2 linked regions of the Cereibacter sphaeroides 2.4.1 genome follow. The protein of the gene in region 1 binds, or shares a complex with, the protein of each later gene. Links are inferred from orthologs where the notes say so. Each region holds a gene or a part of one and is shown in the gene's direction. Other genes may lie near its edges.

Evidence for each region. Proteins that work in one complex are often made in the same cells at the same time.
Region 2: the proteins of clpS (region 1) and clpA are in contact, whole or in part, in a solved structure (PDB 1LZW), measured with the Escherichia coli proteins. The link is inferred for Cereibacter sphaeroides 2.4.1 from one-to-one orthologs.

Annotation. Positions count from the first base shown.
Region 1 is NC_007493.2:2,427,102-2,432,220, reverse strand. Bases 1,301-4,201 are described here. They hold clpS (ATP-dependent Clp protease adapter ClpS), read left to right. Parts: upstream 1,301-2,541; coding sequence 2,542-2,862; downstream 2,863-4,201. Other genes in these bases: RSP_RS11740 (SDR family NAD(P)-dependent oxidoreductase), read left to right, coding at 3,893-4,201; RSP_RS11745 (class I SAM-dependent methyltransferase), read left to right, coding at 2,879-3,880; RSP_RS11755 (HAD family hydrolase), read right to left, coding at 1,657-2,370; RSP_RS11760 (D-alanyl-D-alanine carboxypeptidase family protein), read right to left, coding at 1,301-1,477. Outside these bases: more of RSP_RS11760, read right to left, coding at 53-1,300; more of RSP_RS11740, read left to right, coding at 4,202-4,702; RSP_RS11735 (hypothetical protein), read right to left, coding at 4,721-5,119. UniProt on the Escherichia coli protein: Involved in the modulation of the specificity of the ClpAP-mediated ATP-dependent protein degradation.
Region 2 is NC_007493.2:913,698-918,915, reverse strand. What follows is about bases 1,551-4,550. They hold clpA (ATP-dependent Clp protease ATP-binding subunit ClpA), read left to right. Parts: upstream 1,551-1,892; coding sequence 1,893-4,208; downstream 4,209-4,550. Other genes in these bases: gloB (hydroxyacylglutathione hydrolase), read left to right, coding at 1,551-1,726. In the rest of the region: RSP_RS04525 (class I SAM-dependent methyltransferase), read right to left, coding at 109-897; more of gloB, read left to right, coding at 959-1,550; RSP_RS04510 (IS110 family transposase), read left to right, coding at 4,690-5,043; RSP_RS04505 (transposase), read right to left, coding at 5,121-5,218. UniProt on the Escherichia coli protein: ATP-dependent specificity component of the ClpAP protease. It directs the protease to specific substrates. It has unfoldase activity. The primary function of the ClpA-ClpP complex appears to be the degradation of unfolded or abnormal proteins.

The DNA of each region.
Region 1 (5,119 bases):
AAAGGCCCGCGGATCTCTCCGCGGGCCTTCGTCCTTTGGCTCGGGCCGGATCTTACGGCCCGATGGCGAAGCACTGGATGGCGCGGGCCTGCAGGCGGCGGCAGGCGAGGTCGGCCTGATCCTGCGTGAGCCCCATGAAGTTGGCATCGTACCCGCCGGGGCGGTCGATGATCTTGCGCAGACCCTCGGCCAGCGTCCCGGTCTCGGCCAGGGCGATCTGCATGAGCTGGCGCTCGGCCGCGGTGCGCGAGGGGAAGCGGCCCACATTCACGCCCCAGTGCCGACCGCCGGAGGTCGACATGCGGGTGATGACTTCGGGCGAGGTAGGCACCGGCGCGGCGGCGGCGAGCTGCAGCACGGGCCGGCTGCGCGGCGTGACGCCCGAGTCCGAGCCTTCGCCGCCGTAGTCCACCGCCTGCGCGATCTGCATCGCCACCGCATCCTCGGCCGAGGCCTGGGCCAGCGCGCTCTCGATCCCGCCCTGCATGGAGTTCACCATCGCCGCGGCGGCGAGGGCCGCCTGCGAGCCCGGCCGTGCCAGCGGGCGGGGCGAGCTGGTCAGGGATGCGATCGGAACGGGCTGCTGCCGCTGGGCCGCCTGCGCCGAGGCAATGGCGAGCGCGCCGGCGTCGATCGGGGCAGGCTTGCGAACCTTTGCATTCTCCGGGGCCTCGCGAAAGCCCAGATCCAGCAGATCCGCCATCTTGGCGTTACGGTGCGCGGTGCTCTTGCCGCCGAAGACGGTGGCGATGATGCGCTTGTTGCCGCGCTGCGCCGAGGCGGTGAGGTTGTAGCCCGCGGGCGAGGTGTAGCCGGTCTTGATCCCGTCGGCGCCCTTGTAGGCGTCGAGGAAGCGGGTGTTGGTGTTGGCGACCGTGGTCACGCCGGCATCGGCGCGGCGGCGCGAGAAGATGTTGTAATATTGCGGGAAATCGAAGAACAGCCGCCGGCCCAGGACGTTCATGTCGTGCGCGGTGGACAGGTGGCCCTCGGCGGTCAGGCCGTTGCAGTTCTTGAAGGTGGTCTTCGTCATGCCGATGGCCTTGGCCGTCCGGTTCATCCGCTCGGCGAAGGCCGCTTCGGAGCCGCCCACGGCCTCGCAGATCGCGGTGGCGGCGTCGTTGGCCGATTTCACCGCCGCTGCGCGGATCAGGTAGCGCAGCGCAATGCGCTGGCCCGACTTGAGGCCGAGCTTGGAGGGCGGCTCGGCGGCCGCGTTCTTCGTCACCGTCACGAGGCTGTCGAGCGAGATCTCGCCGCGCTGGATCGCCTGGAAGGTGATGTAGAGCGTCATCATCTTCGTGAGCGAGGCCGGATGCAGGCGTGTCTCGGAGTTGGTCTCGTAAAGGGTCTCGCCCGTTCGCGCATCCATCACGATGGCGGCGTAGGGCGCGGCCACAGCGGACTGTGCCGCCATCACCATGGCCACGAACACGAAAAGCACTTGTCGGACGTACTGCCCCAGCTGCGATGTCACGTCGCCTGTCCTTCTGTCTGCCTCGTTCCCGCCGGTTCCCGTTCGGTCCAGGGGATTTGTGATTTGAAGTGACGCTAGCACAGGAGGTGATTCAGGAAAACCCCTCAGTTTCAAGGGGTTTCGCGGGCCTTTTCAGTCACTGTGGCAGATCTGGGGCGCGGATGCGCAAGAACCTCAAGTTATGGGAGATTCTCGTTAAGCCTCTCGACCAGCGCCGGCAGGCCGGACAGGTCGGGCAGGGTGAAGAAGCGCGGATGCCCGTCCGGCGGATCGGCATGTTCCAGCGCCCAGGTGAGGCCATGCGGGACATGCACGCCGAATCCCCCGGCCTCGATCGGAGGAAGAACATCGGATTTCAAGGAGTTGCCCACCATCAGCGCGCGTTCCGGCCCGTCGCCGTGGCGCCGGAAGATCCGGTCGTAGACGCGGGCGTTTTTGTCCGAGACGATCTCGACGGCATGGAACATGTCGCCGAGGCCCGATTGGGCGAGCTTCCGCTCCTGATCGAGAAGATCGCCTTTCGTGACCAGCAGGACACGGTAATCGGCCGCCAGAGCCTCCACCGCCTCGCGTGCATGGTCCAGAAGCTCGATCGGATGGGCGAGCATCTCCTGACCGGCTGCGATGATCTCGCCGATGACGCCGGCGGGCACGCGTTCTTCCGTCACCTCGATGGCGGTCTCGATCATCGACAGCATGAAGCCCTTGATGCCGAATCCATAGCGGCCGAGGTTGCGGCGCTCGGCCGCCAGGAGCCGCTCGTGCAGCCGGTCCTTCTCGACATGCCGGGCGAGGAGGGCGGCGAAGCGCTCCTGCGTCAGCCGGTAGAAGGTCTCGTTCTGCCAGAGCGTGTCGTCCGCGTCGAACGCGATGGTGGTGATGCGCCGGTCCATGGCTCCTCCCGTCGCTGCCGGATTAAGCGTGCCGGTCAGGGCCCGCAAGCCCGTCCGCGTCATGTGCGCCTCTTTCCGACGGACGAAAAACGACTATACTCTCTCTCTCGCGCCAATTCCCGAATCCGCCCATCGGCAGGAGTCACGATCTTGACCCTTCGTCCGCTTCACATGTCCGACAAGACGGGCGGCCCCGGCGACGACACGTCCATCCTGACCAAGACCCGCAGCAAGACCCAGCGGCCACCGCTCTACAAGGTGCTGCTCTTGAACGACGATTACACGCCCATGGAATTCGTGGTCCATGTGCTCGAGCGGTTCTTCGGCCTGAGCCACGCGCAGGCGTTCGAGATCATGCTGACGGTCCACAAGAAGGGTCTCGCGGTGGTGGGCGTCTTCTCCTTCGAGGTGGCCGAGACCAAGGTGGCACAGGTGATGGATTTCGCGCGGCGCCACCAGCATCCGCTGCAATGCACCATGGAAAAGGAATAGGCCCCGGGGCCTTCGGATGCGCTCTGCCCGTCTGACACTGGCGCTGGAAACCGGCGCGGTCGTCCTGCCCGATGCGGGCAGTATCGTCGTCTATCGTCCGCGCGCGGCCGAGGATCTTTCGGCGCTGCCCAGGGACCGGCTGGTGCTGGTGCAGGGCTTCCGCCCCGATCACGACGCTCTCGCGGCGCAGGGGTATAAAGTGGGCATCGCCGGCGGTGCGGGCCATGCCGCTGCCATCGTCTGCCTGCCGCGCGCCCGGGCCGAGGCCCGCGCGCTTCTGGCCGAGGCGGCGGCCTCGGTCGAGCCGGGCGGGCTGATCGTGGTGGACGGGCAGAAGACCGACGGTGTCGAGCCGATGTGGCGCGATCTGTCCGAGCGGCTGGCGGTCTCGGCCACCCTCTCCAAGGCGCACGGCAAGCTCTTCACTTTCGCGGCCGGTCCGGGGCTCGAGGACTGGGCCGCGCGACCCACGGAGATCGCGGGCGGCTTCCGCACGCTGCCCGGCATCTTCTCGGCCGATGCGCCCGACCGCGGCTCGCAGCTTCTGGTCGAGGCGCTGCCCACGGATCTCTCGGGCCGGGTCGTCGATCTCGGCGCGGGCTGGGGCTATCTGGCGCGCGCGGTGCTCGAGCGGCGGCCGGTGAAGCGGATCGATCTCGTCGAGGCCGAACATGCGGCGCTCGACTGCGCACGGCTCAACGTCCCGGACGAGCGCGCCCATTTCCACTGGGCCGACGCCACCCGCTTCCGTCTCTCGAAGCCCGCCGATCTGGTGGTCTGCAACCCGCCCTTCCACACGACCCGCGAGGCCGATCCCGCCATCGGGATGGGCTTCCTGCAGGCGGCTGCGCGGCTTCTCGCCCCCACCGGGGTGCTCTGGCTGGTGGCCAACCGCCATCTGCCCTATGACCGCGGCCTCCGCACGCTCTTCCGCGAGGTCGAGGACATCGGCGGCGATGCCGCCTTCAGGATCGTCCGCGCGTCCCGACCCCAGCGCGCGGGCGGCACATCTGCATAACGGGAGTTTCCCATGTCGCTCATCATTTCCGGCAAGACGGCCATCGTGACCGGGGCCGCCGCCGGCATCGGCCTCGCGGTGGCGCGGCACTTCGTCGACAAGGGCGCGAACGTGATGTTCGTGGACATGGACGAGGAACGGCTCGCCGACCAGATCGGCGAGGAGGCGCGGGCCGAGGGCCCGGTGCGCATGTTCGCGGGCGACCTGCGCGAGAAGCTGACGATCACCAACCTCCTGTCGGCCACGATGGATGCCTTCGACCGGGTCGACATCCTCGTGAATGCGAGTCGTCAGGTGGCTCTGTCCGATCCGCTCTGCCCGGAAGAGGATGCGGTCGAGACGCTTCTGCAGCAGAATATGCTGACCAGCCTGCGCCTCACCCAGCTGACGGCCAAGCGGATGATCGCGCGGGCCGAGAAGAGCGACGAGAAGCCCACGCAGGTGGGCTCGATCATCAACCTCTCCTCCATCGCCGCGATCCGCACCCAGCCCGAGCTTCTGGCCTATTCGATCAGCTGCGCCGCGGTCGAGCAGATGACGCGGTCGATGGCGGTGGCGCTGGCCTCGAAGGGCATCCGGGTGAATGCGGTCTCCTTCGGCTCGGTCATGAGCGCGAGCCTCCAGACCGCGCTGAAGGACAGCCCGGCGATGCGCGCCCAGATCACCGAGCGCACGCCGATGAAGCGCATCGCCTCGCCGGCCGAGATCGTCGAGACGGTGCAGTTCCTCGCCTCGGACGCGGCGGCCTTCATGACGGGACAGGTGGTGACGCTCGACGGCGGACGCAGCCTGATCGACCCGGCCTTGGCGCCGGTGCACTGACGGCGGCTGTCCGGCCGGTCACTTCGTCTCGGGATAGGTCGCGCGGCACTGCTGGACGGCCGGCCCGGCCGCCCGGGCCAGTTCGGCCCGCTTGCGCTTCAGCTGCTCCAGCGTCCGGGCCTGCGAGGCGAGGTCGATGGCCTTGGGCTGGCGCACCGTGTAGGGCACCTGATCGAAACAGTGCCGGGCCGGATAGACCACCCGCTTGCCGTCCGGACGGTAGCGCACGATGGGCGGGCCGCACTGCACCCATTCGGTGCGATAGTCCGTCACCTCCTCGATCGCATAGCCGCGCGCGAGGTTCAGCTCGCCTTCCTGGATCAGCGCGTCCACCACCCGCAGGTCGCGCGTGACCTGCGAGATGCAGCGTTCCTGCGGCGTGGCGCAGGCGGCGAGCAGGGGCAGCAGCAGAAGGGT
Region 2 (5,218 bases), 1.5 Mb from region 1 along the record:
ATCCTCAGCCTTTCGCAGGATGCCTGCGAAAAGGGCTTTCAAGGCCGCTTCGTGTCATGCGACGACATGACCGGCGATGGTGCCGCTAACATCGGAATCGTGGTGACGCTAACATCCGCCCGGACAGCCGCAGGAACCGTCCGATGTGCGACCTGCGGGCGCAGGCAGCGGCTGGGGGATGCCCTCGAGCACGCGGAGCGGCTTCGACACCGCCGCCTTGAGGCCGGTGCGGGTCGGCGCATAGACCTGTTTCGAGGCCTCGACGATCAGCACGCCCCCGACCAGCCACGGGGCGAAGCGGCGGCCTCCCGTCTCCCAGAAGTCGGCCGTCTTGAGCCAGAACCGCTGGTGGAGCGGCGGCGCGAACAGGGCCGCGAGCGCACGCTCGGGCGTGAAGTCATGCCGCTTGAGCTGCGCCTCGAGCTGGTTGAGCGAATAGGGCCGGCCGAAGCCGAAGGGCGTGCCGTCGCGGCGCGCCCAGAGCCCCGAGCGCGACGGCACGATGAAGAGCGCCCTTCCGCCCGGACCCAGCACGCGCCAGGCCTCGGACAGGACCTCGGACGGGTGCTCGGACGTTTCCAGACCGTGCAGCATCACCAGCTTGTCGACCATCCCGGTGGACAGCGGCCAGGCGCCCTCTTCGCACAGGACCGAGACATTGCCCATGCCGACGGGCCAGGGCATCACTCCCTGCGGCCCGGGCATCAGCGCGATCAGACGGCGGGCCTGCTCGAGATAGGGTCGCAGCAGAGGCACCGAAAAGCCGAAGCCCGCGACCGTCTGCCCCTGCGCGTCGGGCCAGAGTTTCTGCACCTGATCGCGCACGGCGCGCTGCGCGACCCGCCCGAGCGGCGTCCTGTAATAGAAATTGTGCAGGTCGAGCACGTCGAGATGCATTGAATTGGCCTTGTCCGGGCAGAGTTCCGGGCCACACTACAAAGGAAAGGGAGAAGAAACCATGCCGCTCGAACTGGTCACGGTGCCCTGTCTCAGCGACAATTACGCCTTCCTCGTCCATGATGCGGGGACGGGCGAGACGTCGGTGGTCGACGTGCCCGAGGCAGGGCCGATCCTCAAGGCGCTCGAGGAGCGCGGCTGGCACCTCTCGCAGATCCTCCTCACCCACCACCATTCCGATCATGTGGCGGGCGTGGAGGAGCTGCGGGCGGCCACCGGGGCACGCGTGGCGGGCGCCGCCGCCGACGCCCATCGCCTGCCCCCGCTCGACCTCGAACTGGCGGAGGGCGACCTCGTGCGGGTGGGCGCCTCCGAGGGCCGGGTGATCGAGGTGCCGGGGCATACGGTGGGTCATATCGCCTTCCATTTCCCAGACTCGTCCCTGGCCTTCACCGGCGACAGCCTGATGGCCATGGGCTGCGGGCGCCTCTTCGAGGGCACGGCAGAGGCGATGTGGCAGAGCCTGCGCAAACTTTCCGCGCTGCCGCCCGAGACGATGATCTGTTCGGGCCACGAATATGCCGCGTCGAATGCGCGGTTCGCGGCCACTCTTGAACCCGACAGTCCGATGCTTATCTTCCGCGTCGGATCCATTGCCGCGGCCCGAAAAGAGGGCCGTCCCACAGTCCCTTCACATCTTTCCGACGAAATCGCGACAAATCCCTTCCTCCGGGCCGGGGAGGCCAGCCTGAAGGCCGCCGTTGGCATGGTCGATGCAGAGGATGCCGAGGTTTTCGCCGAGATCCGAAGGCGGAAGGACAAATTCTGATAGCTGCGCGAACCGTCGATCACTTTTTGCAAGGAGCCTGTCGGAAAGCGGAAGTTATCCGAAATAACACTTGAAGGGCGGCGAAGAAAACCGAACTTTAAATCTTACGAGGCCAAGGTTGGAGGGACCTCCGCCCCTCCGGCCCGCAGGACAGGAGCACCCGATCGTGCCATCTTTTTCGACCACTCTCGAGCAAGCCATCCACGGCGCTCTGGCGCTTGCGAATGCCCGCCGTCATGAACTCGCCACGCTCGAGCACCTGTTGCTTGCGCTGATCGACGAGCCCGACGCCTCGCGCGTCATGAAGGCCTGCTCGGTCGACCTCGACGAGTTGCGCAAGACGCTCGTCGACTTCATCGACGATGATCTGTCCACCCTCGTGACCTCTGTCGAGGGCTCCGAGGCCGTGCCGACGGCCGCCTTCCAGCGCGTGATCCAGCGCGCCGCCATCCATGTGCAATCCTCCGGCCGGACCGAGGTCACGGGCGCCAACGTGCTCGTCGCCATCTTCGCCGAACGGGAGTCGAATGCCGCCTATTTCCTGCAGGAGCAGGACATGACCCGCTACGACGCGGTCAACTTCATCGCGCATGGCGTGGCGAAGGACCCGTCCTATGGCGAGCCGCGCCCGGTCACCGGCGCGGAAGAGCATCATGAGACCCCGAAGGCTGAAGCTGGTGAGGCGAAGGAGTCTGCGTTGTCGAAATATTGCGTTGACCTGAACGTCAAGGCCCGCAAGGGCGACGTCGACCCGCTCATCGGCCGCGAGCACGAGGTCGAACGCTGCATTCAGGTTCTCTGCCGCCGGCGGAAGAACAACCCGCTCCTGGTGGGCGACCCGGGCGTGGGCAAGACGGCCATCGCCGAAGGGCTCGCGCGCAAGATCGTCAACGGCGAGACGCCCGACATCCTCGCCCGCGCCACGATCTTCTCGCTCGACATGGGCGCGCTGCTCGCCGGCACCCGCTACCGCGGCGATTTCGAGGAGCGGCTGAAGGCCGTGGTCAAGGAGATGGAGGATCACCCCGACGCGATCCTCTTCATCGACGAGATCCACACCGTGATCGGCGCCGGCGCCACCTCGGGCGGCGCGATGGATGCCTCGAACCTGCTCAAGCCCGCGCTGCAGGGCGGCAAGCTGCGCTGCATGGGCTCGACCACCTACAAGGAATATCGTCAGCATTTCGAGAAGGACCGCGCGCTCAGCCGCCGGTTCCAGAAGATCGACGTGAACGAGCCCTCGGTCGAGGATACGGTCAAGATCCTGATGGGCCTCAAGCCCTATTTCGAGGAGCATCACGACCTGCGCTACACGCAGGACGCGATCCGGACCGCGGTGGAACTGTCCGCGCGCTACATCCATGACCGCAAGCTGCCGGACAAGGCGATCGACGTGATCGACGAGGCCGGCGCGGCCCAGCACCTGCTGGCCGACAGCAAGCGGCGCAAGACTATCGGTCCGCGTGAGATCGAGGCGGTGGTGGCCAAGATCGCCCGCATCCCCCCGAAGAGCGTCTCGAAGGACGATGCCGAAGTGCTGCGCGACCTCGAGAAGACCCTCAAGCGGGTGGTGTTCGGTCAGGACCGGGCCATCGAGGCCCTGTCCTCGGCCATCAAGCTGGCGCGCGCCGGCCTGCGCGAGCCCGAGAAGCCGATCGGCAACTATCTCTTCGCGGGCCCGACCGGCGTCGGCAAGACCGAGGTGGCGAAGCAGCTGGCAAGCATCCTCGGCGTGGAACTGCTGCGCTTCGACATGTCGGAATATATGGAGAAGCACGCCGTCTCCCGACTGATCGGCGCGCCTCCGGGTTACGTCGGCTTCGATCAGGGTGGGATGCTGACCGATGGCGTGGACCAGCATCCGCATTGCGTGCTGCTGCTCGACGAGATCGAGAAGGCCCACCCGGATGTCTACAACATCCTGCTGCAGGTGATGGACCACGGGAAACTCACCGACCACAACGGCCGGTCGGTCGATTTCCGCAACGTGATCCTGATCATGACCTCGAACGCAGGCGCGGCCGAGCTGGCCAAGTCCGCGATCGGCTTCGGACGCGACCGGCGCGAGGGCGAGGATACGGCCGCCATCGAGCGGACCTTCACGCCCGAGTTCCGCAACCGTCTCGATGCAGTCATCTCCTTCGCGCCCCTCGGCAAGGAGATCATCCTGCAGGTGGTCGAGAAGTTCGTCCTCCAGCTCGAGGCCCAGCTCATGGACCGTGGCGTGCATATCGAGCTCTCGCCGGAAGCGGCGGCCTGGCTCGGCGACAAGGGCTACGACGACAAGATGGGAGCGCGCCCGCTGGGCCGCGTGATCCAGGAGAACATCAAGAAGCCGCTGGCCGAGGAACTCCTGTTCGGCCGGCTGGTGAAGGGCGGCGTCGTGAAGGTCGGCGTGAAGGACGATACGATCGACCTGCAGATCGAGGAACCGAAGCCGCGCCTCACCGGGTCCAAGCCGCCGCTTCTGACGGCCGACTGAGACGGGCTCTCCAAGTCGAAGATAGGGGACAAGGGCGGGGGAAACCTCGCCTTTTTTCCTTTCACATATCAGAGGTCGCCGAGGTCAAGACGCGACTGCCGCGCCCTAGGGTTCATACCCACCGGCGAACCAGCCGGCATCGCTCCCGTTCGAACCCAGGCGCCCCCCCCCGACATCAGCCGCCTCCTTCATGCGTCATGACCGACACGTGGTAATCGTATCGTCTTTCCCCATGCGGCCCGGCTTGACGTCTGCCGGCATTGCGACGGCATCAGGTCTTCGATCCGGCCTGCCGGGTGACCATTGAGGATCGCGCGCAGGGTTTCGGCGACGAGCGACGCGACCCCTGTGAGCTACCGAGAACGCGCACCGCGCCGAGGACCTTCGGGCTGAAGATGGGATCGGTGACGCGAAGACGCGGGAGACCCGGGCGCGCAAACTTGCCGACGGAAGCGCGGTCCTCGAGGGCATCGTGGACGCCATGTTGCGGGCGCGATGCCTGCTCTTCGGCGACCTTGCCTGCCTCGACAGCCAGTTGGTGGCACTCGCGAAGTCCAACCCCGTGACACGGCTACCGATGGCGACCCCGGGCGTGGGGGTGAGGGTGATCGTGGCGCCGACCTTCCGAAGGGCCGTCAACGACCCGGACCGCTTCCCACTCAGCAGGGATCTCGGCGCCGGGACGGGACTGATTCCGCGAAGGTGGCAATCGGGCAAGACCGATATCTCCGGACGGATTACGAAGGCCGGTGATCCGCCGGGGCGCGTCATGCCCTTCGAGGCCGCTGCGAGCCTTCTCGGCCGGGCCCGGGTCATGTCGCCCTTGACGTCCTGAGGTTTGAGGATCGCGAAGCGGACATCGATGAAAAAGGCGGTCGCACTCGCAAGCCGCCCCGCAGAACGGGTCGAGCCTCAGGATCTTCTGCACCGCGAGCGCCAGCCCGTCCGTGCCCCGCGGAAATCGATCGGCCGCGTCGCCACGAACACCCGTGGTTGTCCGTTCGGCGCGA